DNA from 3 places in the Sphingomonas sp. R86520 genome. Region 2 is predicted to be linked to each of the others. Evidence: riboswitches for the same ligand, from Rfam matches in the RefSeq annotation. Region 2 holds a riboswitch; each other region holds the start of a gene.

Region 1 (5,648 bases), 440 kb from region 2:
GGCGGCGTTGATATTGTTGATCAGCAGCCCGAAGCTTGGGTAGAAATAGTCGCCATGTACGTCGGTACTAGCCGCGTAGCTGATTCCTCGCAGGGAAACCAACAAGAGCACCGAGTAATAAACTGACGGAGCCCTGCCACCTCGAAGAACGAGCGCGGATCGGCCATAAATCCACCCATTAACCGCTCAGACAGCACTTCGACCGCTAAGCGTGCCGTCCAACCGATGAAACTGTCTGGCTCTGACGTCCAGCTTTTGGCGATGTATTCGTAAGGCGTAAGGCCACTGAGCGTTTTGAGCCGATGGGCGAAATTGTAGGCCGCCATCAAGTCGGCGAAGTGACCCGTAGTTGCTCGTGGATCTCATAGTGAAGGCGATCGCCAGCTCCCCCTAAGCTGGCGATCATCTTGCATCTTCTAGAAGTTCACTCGGGCACCTAGGCGCAAGGTGCGCGGCTCTACTACGCGGCTCAGCCGGCCCTCGGTCGGTCCCGAAATATCGACCGAGGGAATGTAGGATTCGTAGAAATAGGCAATGTCCTTGTCATGGCTGTCCAGGATGTTGAGTACCTCGCCATAAACGTCGAACCGTCCAATCTTGCGGGCGGCCCGGACGTTGACGACGGTACTTCCAGAGTCCCGGACGCTGTTGTCATCGAGCAGCGGGTAGGGCCCGAGATGACGGACACGCACGCTGGCCTCCCACGGATCGAGCACCAACGCGATCCCGGCGGATGCGGCGTTCTCGAAGGCGTTGGGAATGCGGTCGCCGGTATCGTAGCGCGACCGGCTCGCCGTGTAGTTGCCATCGATCGCGAGCCACGGCCTGGGACGCCAGAACGCTACCAGTTCATAGCCGCGACGCCTGCTCGCGCCGGTCGGTTCGACCGCGTTGGAATCGCCGATGAACCGCAGTTCGCTGTCCACGTCGAGCCACCAATAGGTCGCAGTCAGCGTGACACCCGACAACTGCCACCGTGCGCCGACTTCACGGCCGCTGCCGCGGACCAGCACCGGCACCGGTGTTTCGACGTTGACCGCGCCGCGCACGTCGTTGGAGTGAAAGCCGCGACCCCAATTGCCGTAGAGTTCCAGCCAGGCAGTCGGTGAATAGGCAATCGATGCCTTCGGCGACAGGATCGTGTCGTCGCCGCTGCCCTCGCCCGCTACGACCGCCGCCGGATCCCGCGCCCGGACGACATAATGATAATAGTCGCCGCGGACTCCACCGATTAGGCGAAGCCCCGCAACCGGTGTCCAGGTCGCTTCGCCATACAGTGCTGCCGACGCTTCCTCGACATGGTAGCGGCCGATTGACGAGAGGAACGATCGCGCGCTGGTGCGATAAACACCGACGCTGCCGATATGGTCATAGCGTTCCTCAGTGCCGAGCGAGACGGCGAGGGTGGGTGCAAGCGTCCAACGCTTTTCGCCGCGCGCCCCGACGATCCAGCGTTTGTCGAACTGACGGATCTGCGCGCTGGTCCCATCCGGTTCGGTGTAGGTTGGATTCGAATACATCGACCAGTCGTAGAACTGGCCATAGAAATTGGCATGCCAATCGGGTTGGCGGACCGCGATGTTGCCTACGAGCCGGGTGGTCTCGCCGCGTGCAGTCGGATCGGGCGAGCAGAACACGTCCTCGCAGAGCGTGGTGCCAATGATCCGCTCGGGTATCTGTTCGGTCGGGCGCCAGGTCGCGCGATAGGCGTTGAACGAGGCCTCGATCTGGCCTGCGCCGGCTGGAGCGATATATTTTGCGAAGCCTGACACGTGTCGCAGGTGCTCGGGTTCTTGCCATGGCCCGTCATAGATCTTCGTCTGCGCGACAAGTGTGAGTTTACCGGCGCCGACACCGTCGATCGTGCCACCGGCGGCGATCCGGCCATAGCCGTAGGAGCCGCCCTCTACCGATAGAAAGGGTCGAGCGAGACCGTCGGTCGTCGTCATGTAAGCCGCGCCTGCCAGTGCGAAGTCACCGCCATCGGCGCGGTAGGGCCCTTTGCGGAAATCCTCACGCGCGACGATCTCGGGAATCAGCCCGTTGAGGTCGAGATAGCCCTGACCGTGGCCATGCGTCCGCAAATTCATCTGCACGCCGTCGATATAGGTCGTGAAGTCCGACCCGTGATCGAGATTGAAGCCGCGCAGAAAATACTGGTTGGCCTTGCCGCTGCCCGAATGCTGCGCGGCGACCATGCCGGGGATCGCTTCCAGCAGTTCGGCGACGCGCAGCAGCGGTCGAACGAGAAGGTCCGCCCCGGCAACCGTGCCCTCGCTTGCTGCGTGTGCGACGCCGATCTTCGCTTCGCCGCGACCGAACACGACGATGTCGATCGGTGACTGTGTCGATGCGCCCTCGGCCTCGTTTGCCTGAGCCCATCCAGGCGTCGTGATGCACATCGCGGCCAGCGCCGCGCATCCGAGCCATCCAGTGCGTGATTTCGATTCTTTCATGTCCGTCCCCCGTGCGCCAAGCAACTTCGGACGGGGGCGTCCGCTACGAACGGTCGGCGCGCGTCGGCAGGCGGACGCAAGCGCCCGCGACACGAACCGATGCGACCCCCGTCGCTCGTTCGTCGCTCAGACGGAAGAACCGTGCCCCGACCATCCCCTGGACCAAAGCAAGAGCGACCAGACGCTGGCAGGTCTCCTGGCTCACGGGTCGTCGCTCGATATACGGCCTTCCCGGATTCCGGCCGATAGGGCGTTGGTCCAGTGGCTGCGCCCTCCTGAGAGGGCGCGATGTACATCTCGCTCGCCGCTTACAGTTGCAGGGACAGCCTCGGCTTCGGGAGAGCGTCTCCCATACCGTGTTCCCTTTTAAGTCCCTTTCGGGACACCAGCGTGATCAATGTCAGACTGGTGATCCCAGCCTGACCTGTGCTGCGTACCTGTGATGATGCCGATCCGCAAGATTGCCGCGAACACATATAAAGATTTCCTTATATGTGTTCGACTTCTGCCAAAAGCTGCGACGCGTGAAGCGTCGCCTCCGCTAACACCTGAATTCGGAAGTTCTCAAAACAACATCTTTTCAAGCCATGCGGCAGGGCGCAGAATGTCCTCTATCTTCAGTCGCTTCCCACAGTGATCAGTCCTTCTGCATCCTTCCGCTCACAGATATGGCAGGAGAGACCATCAGTCTCGGGCGCCACATCGGCGGTATAGCATATCCACCCGAACGACCGTGTTCGCGCGGTTGTAACCCAGCACCGAGCATCCGCTTCTGGTTGAGCGCGTCTGGGGTCTGGGAGCACGGATTCGGGCTTACCAGGTCCCTTCGTTCATCCGCCGCTGCCGTTCGGTCTCCGCCGCGCTGGTGCTGGGGTGAGGATGGTTGATCCGCGGAACCGGCCCGGTCGGTAACCAGCGGGTGACGATCACGCCTTTCGTGCCAACTTGATGGTCGATCAGTCGCAGCGCACCTGACGGCGTGCCGTCGCCGAACAAGCGCTTGCCGGTCCCGAGCATGACGGGAAAGGTCATCAGCACCAGTTCGTCGATCAGTCCGGCAGCGAGCAACGGCGGGTAGAGCGTCGATGAACCCTGGATCAGCAAGTCGGGACCGTCGCTCTCTTTCAGCGCTCTGATGGCGGCAATGCCGTCGATCCGGTGGCTGTTCGCCCAACCGAGCGGCTGATCGCCACCGGTCACGACATATTTTTCTGCCGCCGTCAGCGCTGCACCCATGCCCGCCATCTCGCCGTCGACGAACGGCCAATAGGCTGCGAAGATATCGTAGGTCCGCCGCCCTAGGAGTAGCGCGTAAGGCGGGGTGAAGAGCGCGCCCAAAACCGGATCGATGACATCGTCGCCTATGCCGAACACCCAGCCGCCCTGGTCGAAGTCTCCGGTTGGATCTTCGGTTGGCCCCCCGGGCGCTTGCATCACGCCATCGAGCGATACGAACGCCGCACCGGTCAACTTGCGCATGGATCAAATCCTTTCGATGGACGTCTCACCAACTTCTATTCTCGACGGGAAGGGGTCGCGGGGCAAGAGCGCAATCGTACCTCTGCGGGCGTGAATGAGGGCCAGTATCAGGACACGGCGGAAGGACGCCGAACGTCAGCAACGCGGTCATCCGCCGGCGCGCGGTCTATACTGGCGGGAGTAGATTGCCGCCAAGTATAAGCCGTTCGATGTCGCGGCGCGAGAGCGCGCCGAACAGGCGGGCAGATCCGGCTGACTGATCGAAAAGGCGGTCGGCAACCACCATGTACGAGAGGCCGGACCCGCATGTACCGGTAAGCGGACAATACGGGATCTCGCGCTCGATCAAAGGCGCAGGGATTGCACCGATTAGGACCGAACTTTCGGTACGGGGGTCAGTCACCGAACTTTCGGTACGGGGGTCAGTCGTAGATTGAATCGAACGGGCGCTATCGGGACACGGTATTTGGGCAATGGACGGCCTTGTGCATTCCAGGTCGTGTCGCCGCCCAATCCCGATTGCAGCGCGTCTACCAGCACCGAAACATGGCCATGCGGCACGATATCCGTGCTCTTGCGCGTACCGGGCGCGCGTCGGGACAGATCCTCATAGGGGAACGCGAGCGCATTCATCGACAGCGGATGGTCGCCGGCCAGCCTCAGAGCGGTCTCGCCGTCGCCGTCGAGTGTCATCGAGCGGACGTCGCTCTTGGTACCCGTTTCCTGCGGACGCATGAAATTGTGGTTCTGGTCGGCGATGGCGCCGCGCCACAGGCCGATCGCCGCGCTGGTCTTGCGATCGGCGTAGTTCTCGTGCGGGCCGCGGCCGTACCATTCGACGGTCTTGAACCGGCTGGGTGCGGCGAACTGGAGGCCGATGCGGAGCGGGTCCGACAGGTCCGCCTTCAGCGGTGTGAATTCACCGGCAATGTCGACGCTGCCGTCGCCGCGCATCGTGTAGCGGCTGGTGAAGCGGACAGCCGCGTTACCCATGACATAGCGGACGGTGACCGCCGCTGCGCCCGAACCGATGCGCTCGGCCTTGACCAACTCGACCGTGCGCGTGGCCGACATCGCGAGCCACGGCGCATTCGCCGCCTCGCCCCGCGTGCCGATATCGTTGTCGGTCAGCGCCCGTGCGAAATTGGGCGCGCCACCGCTCAACAGTTCGTCTCCGCCGACGCGGTAGCTCGCGATCAGTCCGGTCGTGCGGTCGATCGTCAGGCTGGCGTCGCCGGCCGTCAACGCGATCATGCCGCCGGTTTCCTGCAAGGTGGTGCGACCGCGCGGTATCGTGACCGGCGCAGGGACCGGCGTACCCAGCGCGAACTGGTCCCAGCCGACGACGTGACCGGCCGGCACCAGCGGGATCGTGCCAGCCTTGGCGCGGGCGCTGATCGTGACGAGATATTCGGCACCCGGCTTGGCGGGCAGTTTCGGCAGGGAAAGCGTGAACGGCTCGGTCGCATGGGCGGCGGTGTGCAGCGCCGGCACCGCGCCGTGCGCGACGGGGACGCCGTTCTCGTTCACCGTCCAGTCGAAGTCGAAGCCTGACAGATCGCGGAAGTCGTGGCGGTTGGTGACGGTGAACCGCCCGGCGACCGCGTCGACGGCAGCGAAGATGACCGGCGCATAGACCTTCTGCACCTCGAACAGCTGCGGATGCGGCGTGCGATCGGGGTTGAGCAGCCCGTCGCCGAACTCGATCTCGCC
Region 2 (5,648 bases):
GTTCGCCGCGGCGAGGAAGGCGTGGACGTCTTCGCGGCCCAGGGTAGCGACGTAATAGAGGTCGATCAGTTCGGGCCGGACTGCGCCGGCGAGGTGCGCGAACGCGCCAAGGTGATCGAGCGTGGCGGCGATCTCCGCCCCGCCGCGGAAGCCGTGGCGCATCATGCCGTCCACCCAGCCGGCGTGGGCTGCGCGGGCGTGGACGACGCGGGCGATCTCCTCCTTGAGCGGGCGCGCCTTGGCTCGAGACGGGTCTCGCGCGTCGAGATGGTAGAGGACGGCGTTCCCGCCGGCGACCGATTGCGCGGCGGCGAAGCCTGCTTCGTGCGCGGCATAGTCTGCGGCGAGCAGCAGGTCGGTTTCGGGCAGGTCCTGGACGTGGACGAAGGCGTCCGCAGCGGCGACACGGTCGCGGATGCCGATCGGGTCGAAGCTGTCGGTGCCGTCATCGAGCGCGTGGCTGGAGGCGGATAGCCAGGCCTTGCCGGCAATCAGGCGCGCTTCCGGCGTGTAGGTTTCGGCGGCGTCGCCCATCCTCAGGCCGTAGCGGCCGGGTTCGGGGCCGTAGACGCGCGGGGTTGGCGTCCGGCCGACGAACGGGTTCCAGTCCGCGGGCTCGTCGCGTGCGCCGAGCGCACGGACGGCTTGGCCGAACATCGTGCAGAGTGTCGGGAAGGCATCCCGGAACAGGCCGGATACGCGCAGGGTGACGTCGATGCGTGGGCGATCGAAACTGGCAAGCGGGAGGATCTCGACGCCCGTGACGCGGTCGGACTGCATGTCCCAGACCGGTTCCGCGCCGAGCAGGTGGAGCGCCATCGCGAACTCCTCGCCCGCGGTACGCATCGTCGCGGACGCCCACAGGTCGACGACGAGGGTGCGCGGGTAGTCGCCCTGATCCTGCAGATGACGACGGACTAGCTCTTCGGCGAGCTTCACGCCCTGGGTATGGGCGGCGCGCGACGGGACCGCGCGGGGGTCGGTGGTGTAGAGGTTGCGGCCAGTCGGTAGGACGTCGGCGCGGCCTCGCCACGGCGAGCCGGAGGGGCCGGCTGCGACACGCTCGCCTCGAAGCGCCGACAGCAGTCCGGCGCGTTCGGCTTCGCCTTGCTCGCCGCGGCCGTAGATGTGGAGGCCGTCGCCATACTGGCTCTCCTTCACATCGCACACGAACGTGTCGATGCGGGTGATGGCCTCCGACTGCGACTGTACGTCGTCCAGGCCAAGGGTTGCGGCGAGCCCCGTGGCGCTGGCTTCGTCGCGGATGTCGCGTTGCAGACGGTCGCGCCGCGCCGGGTCGAGGCCGTCGGCATTGGAGAATTCGTCGAGCAGCGCTTCGAGGCGGCCGAGGCCGGCGCCGGCACGGGTGCGTTCGAGCGGCGGCGGGACGTGACCGAGCGTGACGGCGCCGATCCGGCGCTTGGCCTGGGCCGCTTCGCCGGGGTCGTTGACGATGAATGGGTAGATGACGGGCGTCGCGCCAGTGAGGGCTTCGGGCCAGCAGGCGTCCGACAGCGCGACCGACTTGCCGGGCAACCATTCCAGCGTGCCGTGCGCGCCGACATGGACCAGCGCGTCGGTGCCGCGGGTGCGAAGCCACAGGTAGAAGGCGACATAGGCGTGGCAGGGGCAGCGCGAGAGGTCGTGATATTCTTCCGCACGGTGCTCGGTTCGGCCGCGTTCGGGTTGGAGGGCGACGAGCGCCCCGCCCTGGTCGATCGCGGTGAAGGTAAAGTCCTCGGTAGGTTCGCCCCAGGTTTGATGGAGATCTTCGCGGAGGGCTTTGGGGAGGTACGCGAGCGATGCGCGGTACTCGGTGAGTGACCAGTGGATCCGGGACGTGGCGAGGTCGCCGGTTTCGGGAATGATCGCGTAGCCGGCTTCGGTGAGGTCGGCGAGGATCGCCTGCGTGGAGGCGAGCGCGTCCAGACCGACGGCGTGGGCCATCTGGTAGGTCTTGCCGGGGTAGGTCGAGAGGACGATCGCGAGGCGGTGCTCGGCGACCGGTTTGCTGGCGAGGCTCGTCCGGGCTTCGATGCGGGCGGCGATCGCGGTGATGCGGGCTGGGTCCGCACGGTGTTCGCGGCGGGTATATTCGAGGTCACCATCACGCGCGGCGGCTTCCTTGAAGCTGGCGACGCCGGCGAACAGGCGGCCGTCCACTTCGGGGAGGACGACGTGCATGGCGAGGTCGGCGGGCGACAGGCCTCGCGTCGCGCCCGCCCAAGCTGCACGATCGGAGGTGGCCAGCGCAATCTGGAAGACCGGGACGTTGGCGGCGTCCAGCGGTGTGGTGTCGGTGGCACCGCGGGCGGAAAAGGCGGTGGCGTTGACGATCGCGGCGGGTTTCAAAGCTTCCACCCAGCGGGTTAGCCAGCCGGCTGCGTCTGGGGCTTTCAATGACGGTGCGAACAGGCCGATGACGTCGAAGCCGCGCGCGGTCAGTGCGGCGTGGAGTGCTTCGATCGGGTGTAGGTCGGCGGCAGTGAGATAGGAGCGGTAGAAGACGAGCAGTATGCGCGAACGTCGCGCGTTCATGGCGAAGGCGGCCGGGCACGTCGCGCCGTCGTGAAGCTGCCAGCCACCGACGTCGGCGATCGCGCGGACCCCGGTGACGGGACCGGCGTAGCAGCCAGACGCCAGCGCGAATTGCGCTAGTGCCGCCTGCGCTGCGACCGCGCCACCGGTGTCGCAAAGCTGGGCGAGGCGCCGCAGCGTCGAGAGCGGGATGGTCGAGGCGGCGTCGAGGCGCATGTCTATCCGGCCGTCTGCAGCGAGGACGGCGAGCGCGATGCGGTTCTCCCGCGCGAGGTTTTCGACCTGTTGCAGGCCGTAGCTCCAATAGGAGCGCCCGCCGATCAGCCGGATCAGGATGCCCTTCGCGCCCGCCAGCGTCTGTTCGACATAGGTGTCGACCGAGAGCGGGTGCTGGAGTGCGGTCAGGTTGGCGAGGCGGAGCGAGGGTAAGCGGCTTCCGAGGGCGTCCGCACGTCTCCAGCCTGCGGCGAACGCGCCGAGGTCGCCGTCGGAGAAGGACAGGACGACGAGATCCGCCGGGGATTGGGCGAGGTCCTGTGGGACCGCGCTTTCCTCCAGCCCATGGGTCTCGCGGAAGACGACGTGCATCTTGGGCCTCAGGCGTCCAGCGCGGCCTTGATGCGGGCCTCGTCGATACGGTCGTGCTCGGCGATCACCACGAGCTGCGTGCGGCGCGGCTCGTCGGCACGCCAAAGGCGATCATACTGCGTGCGGACGCGCGCGCCGACTGCTTGGACGAGGAGCCGCATCGGCTTTCCGGTGACCGCGGCATAGCCCTTCACGCGGAGGATGTCGGCGGTGCGAGCGAGCGCTTCGATCTTCGCGGTAAGGTCCGCGGGGTCGGCGATCTCGCCCAGTTCGACGACGACGCTGTCGAAATCGTCATGCTCGTGATCGTCCTCGCCGTCGTGGTGCGAGGGGCGACTGGCGATGTCGTCCTCGGCAGCGGCGTTGAGGCCGAGGATCACGCGCGGATCGATGATGCCGTCGGTCAGGTCGATCACCGGAAGCGGCCTTGCGGACTCGGCGGCGATCACCGCGCGCGCCTTGGCGACCCCCTCGGGGCCGGCGAGATCGACCTTGGTCAGCAGAACGAGGTCGGCGCAGGCGAGCTGGTCCTCGAACACCTCCGAGAGCGGAGTCTCGTGATCGACACTCGGATCGGCGGCGCGCTGGGCGTCCAGTGCCGCGACGTCTGGCGCGAAGCGGCCGGCGGCGACCGCCTCGGCATCGGCGAGCGCGATGACGCCGTCGACGGTGATGCGCGATCGGATCGCGGGCCAGTCGAATGCCTTCAGCAGCGGCTTGGGCAGCGCGAGGCCGGACGTCTCGATCAGGATGTGATCGGGGCGCGGGTCGAGCGCGAGCAATGCCTCGACGGTCGGGATGAAGTCGTCCGCGACCGTGCAGCAGATGCAGCCGTTCGCGAGTTCGATCACGTTCTCGGCCGGGCAATCGGGGATCGCGCAACCCTTGAGGATGTCGCCGTCGATGCCGAGCGTGCCGAATTCGTTGACGACGACGGCGAGGCGGCGGCCGTTCGCGTTGCGGATCAGGTGGCTGATGAGGGTGGTCTTGCCGGCGCCGAGGAAGCCGGTGACGATGGTGACGGGGACCTTGGCCAGATCGGGCGAACGGTCGGACATTCTTATTCTCCTTCGAGCACACGCACGCACGACCTTGCAGCCGCGCCTGTTCGTCGCTCAGACGGAGTACCGTGCCGTGACCACCCCCTGGATCATGGCAAGAGCGACCGTTGCGCTGGCAGGTCTCCTGGCTCGCGGGTCGAAGCTCTTCGCACACCTTCCCAGGATTTCGCCCAGTGGCTGCCCCGTAAAAGGGCGCGTGCGTGTCGCTCACCGCTTACAGTTGCAGGGACAGCCGCGGCATTGGAGGAGCGAACCCTTCCGCACCGCATTCCCATTCAAGCCCCGAAGGGCACCGGCGCGATCTGTGAGGTTCGGTCCAACCGACCCTCGAAGGCGCGACCTAAAGGACTTTGCGACCGGCCGCCAGCTATCCGTGCACGACTTCGATCTCGTCGAAGCGTTTCCAGCGGTAGATCGCGAAGCTCAGCACCCAGCAGAGCACGAACAGGCCTATGATCGCGAAGCCCAGGCCGTTGAAGTTCTCGCCGAGCGCCGCGGCGACGTCCCACACGCCGCCGGACAGGCCGAGCTTCGTGCCGAGCAGCGCCAGCGTCTCGATCCCGCCGATCGCGATCGCGACTATGGCGGAGATCAGCGTGATGGTGATGTTGTAATAGAGTTTGCGGATCGGCTTCACAAACGCCCATTCGTAGGCGCCGAGCATGACGACCCCGTCCGCGGTATCGACCAGCGCCATGCCGGTCGCGAACAGGACCGGGAGCACGAGGACGGTGCCGATCGAGAGGCCGTCGGCGGCTTGGCTCGCGGAAAGCCCGAGGATCGCGACCTCCGTCGCCGTGTCGAAGCCCAGCCCGAACAGGAAGCCGAGCGGTGCCATGTGCCAGCTTCGCGTGACCAGCCGGAACATCGGGCGGAACAGCCGCGCGAGCAGGCCGCGATTGCCGAGCAGCAGGTCGAGGTCTTCCTCGACATAGGTACCGCCGCTGCGAACATGGCCGAAGGTGCGCCAGACCGAGCGCAGGATGATCAGGTTCATCGCCGCGATCGTGAACAGGAACACGGCGGAGACGATAGTGGCGACCACGCCGCCGACCTGTTTGAACGCCTCGAACTGCGACAGTGCGCTGGCGGTGAAGGCGATCGCGACGGCCGCGATCAGGACGATGCCGGAATGGCCGATCGCGAACCAGAAGCCGACTGCGATCGGGCGCTGGCCGTCCTGCATGAGCTTGCGCGTCACGTTGTCGATCGCGGCGATGTGATCCGCGTCGACCGCGTGGCGCAGGCCGAGCCCCCAGGCGAGCAGCGCGGTGCCCAGCATCAGCGGTTGCGCGTGAAATAGCGAAAATGCCCAGCCCCAGGCGGCGATGTTGGCAACGACCAGGCCTGCGAACATCCAGCGGATCCGCTTGCGGGTGGCGGCGCGCGTCGGCCTTTCGACCGGTCTCCCTATCGTCAACGTCGTCATGCAGAACTCCCCGGCGTCCGACGAGGACGGGG
Region 3 (5,648 bases), 1.6 Mb from region 2:
GCTCGTGCCGCGTCGTCAGCGTTGGCTGGGCGCGGCCGTCGGCGGCCTGACCGCCGTGGCGGCATCCTATCCCGGCTGGCGCGCGAGGATGGCGGCGATGTCGCAGTATGGCCAGACGCCGACGGGGTTCGTGGAAGATGCGGTTGTTCTGACGGGTGCGGCGGCGATTGCCCGCAACGCGGCGAAACTCGGCGCGGCCTGACCTCGGAGGTGTATTCCGGGCGAGCGGAAAAGCTGCCATGCGGCGGTGATGATCCGTATCTCATTCTCCACGCTCGCCTTCGTCTTGATTTCGTCCGGGAGCGCGGTCGCGCAAACGACCGTCGCGCCTGCTGACCAGTCGGCTGACATCGTCGTCACCGGGCGCGGGCTTGCCGATGCGCCAGGCGATCGTGCGTACGACATCGTCACGATCGATCGCGATCGGATCCAGGCTAATGCGAGCAACCGGCTGGAGAGCGTGCTGGCCGATGTCGCGGGGCTCCAGCAGTTCCGCCGATCTGATTCTCGCAGTGCCAACCCGACCAGCCAGGGTATTTCGCTGCGCGGGATCGGCGGCAATGCGTCGAGCCGCGCGCTGCTGATCTTCGACGGCGTACCGCAGGCGGATCCGTTCGGCGGATGGATCGCGTTTCCGGCGTATGCCACTGGCCGGCTCGGACGGATCCGCGTCACGCGCGGCGGCGGTAGCGGGTACCAGGGACCCGGTGCACTGGCCGGCACCGTCGAGCTGGAGAGCGCGACTCCCGATCAACTGACGCCGTTCCAGGGCAGCGTCGCATACGGCAGCCGCGACTCGGTCGACGCGCAAGGATCCGCAGCACTGGTTCGTGGATCGGGGTTCGCGACGTTGTCGGGCGCGTATGCGCGCGGCGATGGCTTTACCCCGACGGTCGAGGAAAGCCGCGGCATCGTCGATCGGGCGGCACCGTACGAGCAGGCCTCGGGTGCGCTGCGGACCGTCGTGGGTGTCGGTGCGAAGACCGAATTGCAGATGAATGCGAGCGCGTTCACCGACAGGCGCGACCGAGGCAGCGACTTTACCGACAACAAGAGCGAAGGCGCCGACGCCAGCATCCGCCTGATCGGCCGCGGGAACTGGGGGTATTCGGCGCTTGCCTATCTGCAGACGCGGGCGTTCGCGAGCAGCTTCAACAGCATCAATGCCACGCGGACGACCGCGATCCAGTCGCTGAACCAGTATAATACGCCGGCGACCGGGCTTGGCGGACGGATCGAGATTGCGCCGCCCTTGGGCGAGAGCATCACGTTGCGCCTCGGCTCGGATATCCGCGACGTCAGCGGCAAGACGCAGGAACTCTATACCTTCGTGAACACTGTGCCGACACGGCGGCGCGAGGCGGGCGGAAGCACGACGACGACCGGCGTGTTCGCCGACGGCAGCCTGGTCGCGGGCGACTTCACCTTCAGCCTCGGCGGGCGGATTGACTGGTGGTCGATCGACGGCGGCTATTTGTCCGAACGCCCGCTGGCGGGCGGCACCGCGTTGACCAATCTGCGCTACGCCGACCGCAATGGCAGCGAGACGACGGGGCGTGCGGGGATCGCGTACAAGCCGCTCGACGCGATTACGGTGCGCGCCGCCGGCTATCGCGGGTGGCGGTTGCCGACGCTCAACGAACTGTATCGCCCGTTCCGCGTCGGCAACGATGCGACGGCGGCGAATGCCGTGTTGTCGCCGGAGCGGCTGACCGGGGTCGAAGGCGGCGTGACGCTGACGCCTGCGCCGGGGGTCAGCATCGCCGCGACGTATTTCTACAACCGGCTGAAGGATGCGATCGCCAACGTGACGACGACCACTCCGACGCAGGTCTTACCGGGCGTGACGACCTACCGCATCCGCCAGAACCTCGATGCGATCCGCGCGCATGGGTTCGAGCTGGATGCGTCGTATCGACCGGGGCCGTTCGGCGTGCAGGCATCGTGGTCGCATACCAACTCGACGGTCGAGGGCTCCGGCATTACCGCCGCGCTCGATGGCTTGCGACCGGCGCAGACACCGCGCGACCAGGTGTCGGGGACGATCGACTGGCGGCACGATGCGGCGGCGCTGTCGCTGACCGTGCGGCATATCGGCCAGCAATATGACGACGACCAGAATACGCGGGTGCTCGATCCAGCGACGACGCTGGATGCGTATGCGGCGGTGCCGATCATGCGCTCGCTGGTCGCCGAACTGCGCGGCGAGAATGTGTTCAACGAGCGGGTCGAGGCGGGGATCAGCGGCGCGAACATCGTCGAGCGCGCAACGCCGCGGACGATCTGGGTCGGGTTGCGCTACGGCATCCGTTGAACCGGTGCGCGTTGACCCGTGTCCGGGCCGCGACTAATGGCAACGGCGTGAAGGGTTCCCGGTGACGGGATCAAAAGGGAAGCCGGTGCGCGGAAAGGTCTTCAGGACCCAAGTCCGCAAGACCGGCGCTGTCCCCGCAACTGTGACCGGATAGCGGCCACCCCGATTAGGCCACTGGGTTTCGATCCGGGAAGGCGGGGTGGTCACGATGACCCGGAAGCCAGGAGACCTGCCGTTCACGGTCGATCCACTGCGCGGGCGGGTGCTCCGGCGCGGACGAGTGTCCCGATCAAACGGGGTTCCCTCGAGCGAGAGACGTCTGCCGCTCCGCGAATGGTCGCGGGTGGTTTTGCAGGACGTACCCCATGACGAAATTCTTCCTTCTCCTGAGCGCGGCGCTGATCGCATCGCCGGCCTATGCGCAGGACATTCCCGACAGTGACGCGCCCGAACTCGTCGTGACCGCGACCCGCGTCGCGCAGCCCGCGAGCGAAGTCGGTCAGGCGGTGACCGTGATCGACCGCGCCGAGATCGAGCGTCGCCAGACCGTCGTCGTGTCCGATCTGCTCGCGACCACGCCGGGTGTCACAGTCACGCGCAACGGCACGCTGGGTGCGCTGACCGGCGTGCGGATCCGCGGCGCCGAATCCGACCAGACTCTGGTCGTGATCGACGGCGTGCGCGTCAACGATCCCTCGTCGACCGGCGGCGGCTTCGATTTCGGCAATCTTCTGTCCAGTTCGGTCGAGCGGATCGAAGTGTTGCGCGGGCCGAACTCGGTGCCATGGGGCAGCCAGGCGATCGGCGGTGTCGTCAATATCATCACCGCCGCGCCGACCGAAGGCGTTCAGGCACGCGCCAATGCGGAATATGGCTATGCCGACAGCGTGTTCGCGAGTGCGGGCGTGTCGGGCGCGAAGGGGCCGGTGTCGGGATCGCTGACCGGCGGCTATCTGAAGACCGACGGCATCTCGTCGGCGGCCGACGGCACGGAGCGGGACGGGTACCGTCAATATGGCGCGACCGGGCGGCTGGGCGTCGAGTTCACGCCTGGGATCGGCCTCGACCTGCGCGGGTATTTCGCGGACAGCCGGGTCGAATTGGATGGCTTCCCGGCGCCGACATATGAGTTCGCCGACACCGCCGACTACAGCAAGACGCAGGAGCTTTACGGCTATGCGGGCCTTCACGCGAACTTCGCCGACGGACGGTTCAACAACCGGGTCGCGTTCACGATCGCCGACATCAACCGCGACAATTACGAACCGGCGTTCGGCGCGGACCCGTCGTTCATCGGCCGCGGCCGCAGCGAGCGCTACGAATATCAGGGCGACTTCCGTCCGCTCGACCAAGTCCGCGTCGTCGCCGGCGTCGAGCGCGAGAACAGCCGCTTCAACGACGGTTTCACCTATGCCGATACCGGGATCACCAGCGTTTACGGCCAACTGATCGTTAAGCCGCTCGACATCCTCACGCTGACCGGCGGCGTCCGCAACGACGATCACGAGGATTTCGGCAACCACACCACGTTCGGTGCGAATGCGGCACTGGCGCTGCGCACCGGTACCACCGTCCGCGCGAGCTATGGCGAAGGGTTCAAGGCGCCGACGCTGTACCAGCTCTTCTCGGATTACGGGAACCGCGACCTCGATCCGGAGACCGCGCGCAACTTCGATGTCGGCGTCGAACAGGCGTTTCTGGATAACCGCGCCCGCGTCGGCGTGACGTACTTCAATCGCCGCACGCGCAACCAGATCGACTTCCGCGACTGCAGTCCGGCGGAGCAGGCGACAATTGGCTCGATCTGCGTCGATCGCCCGTTCGGTGTGTACAACAACGTCGCGCGCGCCGAGGCGGACGGGGTCGAATTCACGCTGGCGCTGCGTCCGGTCGATGCGCTGACGCTCACCGCCAACTACAGCTACATCCACACCGAGAACCGCTCGATCGGCGCGAATTACGGCAACGAACTTGCGCGCCGTCCGCAGCAGACCGCCAGCGTCAACGCCGATTACCGGTTCCCGTTCGGGCTCTCGATCGGCGGCACCGTGACGATGGTCGACGACAGCTTCAACGACGCCGCCAATACGACGCGGATCGATGGGTATGCGATCGGCGGCGTCCGCGCGGAGTTTCCGATCGGTGAGCGGTTCGCGATCTACGGTCGCGTCGATAACGTCACCGACGCGAGCTATCAGACAGTCACCGGCTACGGCACCTATGGCCGGGCGGCGTATGGCGGCGTGCGGTTGCGCCTGAAGTGAGGCTGGGGCCGATCCTTGCCGCCCTGCTGCTCGGGGGCTGTGCAGCACCGCCGAGCGGGGGCGGGGGGATCGTCTCGACCAACCCGTGCGTGGATTCGGTGCTGGTCCGGATCCTGCCGCCCGCGCGGATCGCCGCGATCAGCCGGTATTCGCAGGATCCGTCCGCGACCTCGATCCCGCTCGACGTCGCGCGGCGTTATCGTGCGACCGCGGGGACCGCCGAGGAGGTGATTGCGCTGCACCCCGACCTCGTCATCGCCAGCACCTATACGCCGCCTGCTACCCAGGCGGCGTACGCGCGGGCCGGGTTGAAGACGCTGCTGCTTGGCATTCCCGACTCGATCGCGGAGAGCCAGGCGCAGGTCACGCAGATTGCCGACGCCGTCGGTGCGCCTGCGGGCGGCGCGCGGATCAATGCAGATATCGATCATGCAGTGGCGCGCTGGAGCCGCAAGGATGGACCGTCGCAGAGCGCCTTGCTCTATATCAGCGGAGATCTCGCGACCGGGGGGAGCACGTTGCTGAACGAGATGATGACACGCGTCGGCTTCCGCAACGCCGCCGCGAGCTATGGGCTGACGCATACCGGGACGGTCTCCGCCGAAACGATCGTGACGCGTCCGCCTGCCGTGGTGATCGCGTCGGAACGCGTCGGTCGGGGGACGGCACTGCGCCACCGGCTGCTGCCGAACACGCCGCAAGCCGTCTTTCCGCGTGTGCTGATCAACTGTGGCGGGTCGACCATTCCGCCGGCACTCGAACGCCTCGCCGCGATCCGCGCGAGCGTGTCGTGAATCGCGCGCTCAAGCTTGTGGCGCTCTGCCTGCTGGTGGTCGTGCTGTTCGGGCTGTCGCTCGGCTGCGGCAAGGTGTGGGTGCCTCTTGAAGCGTGGTTCTCGAGCGACCCGCGGTGGTGGATCATTCTGGAGCTACGGTTGCCGCGCGCCGTGCTCGGACTCGCGCTAGGCGCCACGCTCGGGCTGTCGGGGGCTGTCCTGCAAGGCTATCTCCGCAATCCGCTCGCCGACCCGGCGGTGGTCGGCGTGTCGTCGGTGGCAGCCCTCGGCGCCG

The links. Region 2 has a riboswitch for cobalamin ahead of cobW (cobalamin biosynthesis protein CobW). Riboswitches for the same ligand answer to the same signal wherever they lie in the genome.
Region 1: linked by a shared signal. The riboswitch ahead of SJY41_RS06630 (TonB-dependent receptor) and the one ahead of cobW (cobalamin biosynthesis protein CobW) in region 2 are both predicted to bind cobalamin.
Region 3: linked by a shared signal. The riboswitch ahead of SJY41_RS11895 (TonB-dependent receptor plug domain-containing protein) and the one ahead of cobW (cobalamin biosynthesis protein CobW) in region 2 are both predicted to bind cobalamin.

Annotation. Positions count from the first base shown of each region.
Region 1 is NZ_JAXHBZ010000001.1:1,444,794-1,450,441, reverse strand. It holds gene SJY41_RS06640 (alpha/beta fold hydrolase) at 1-126, shown strand, start outside; partial or broken gene SJY41_RS06635 (IS481 family transposase) at 225-376, opposite strand; gene SJY41_RS06630 (TonB-dependent receptor) at 417-2,456, opposite strand; cobalamin riboswitch at 2,625-2,861, opposite strand; gene SJY41_RS06625 (dihydrofolate reductase family protein) at 3,270-3,935, opposite strand; gene SJY41_RS06620 (glycoside hydrolase family 2 TIM barrel-domain containing protein) at 4,335-5,648, opposite strand, start outside.
Region 2 is NZ_JAXHBZ010000001.1:1,009,701-1,015,348, forward strand. It holds gene cobN (cobaltochelatase subunit CobN) at 1-3,126, opposite strand, end outside; gene cobW (cobalamin biosynthesis protein CobW) at 3,135-4,184, opposite strand; cobalamin riboswitch at 4,284-4,499, opposite strand; gene SJY41_RS04865 (HoxN/HupN/NixA family nickel/cobalt transporter) at 4,555-5,616, opposite strand.
Region 3 is NZ_JAXHBZ010000001.1:2,611,736-2,617,383, reverse strand. It holds gene SJY41_RS11905 (DUF4126 domain-containing protein) at 1-202, shown strand, start outside; gene SJY41_RS11900 (TonB-dependent receptor) at 251-2,314, shown strand; cobalamin riboswitch at 2,350-2,566, shown strand; gene SJY41_RS11895 (TonB-dependent receptor plug domain-containing protein) at 2,680-4,578, shown strand; gene SJY41_RS11890 (ABC transporter substrate-binding protein) at 4,575-5,372, shown strand; gene SJY41_RS11885 (FecCD family ABC transporter permease) at 5,369-5,648, shown strand, end outside.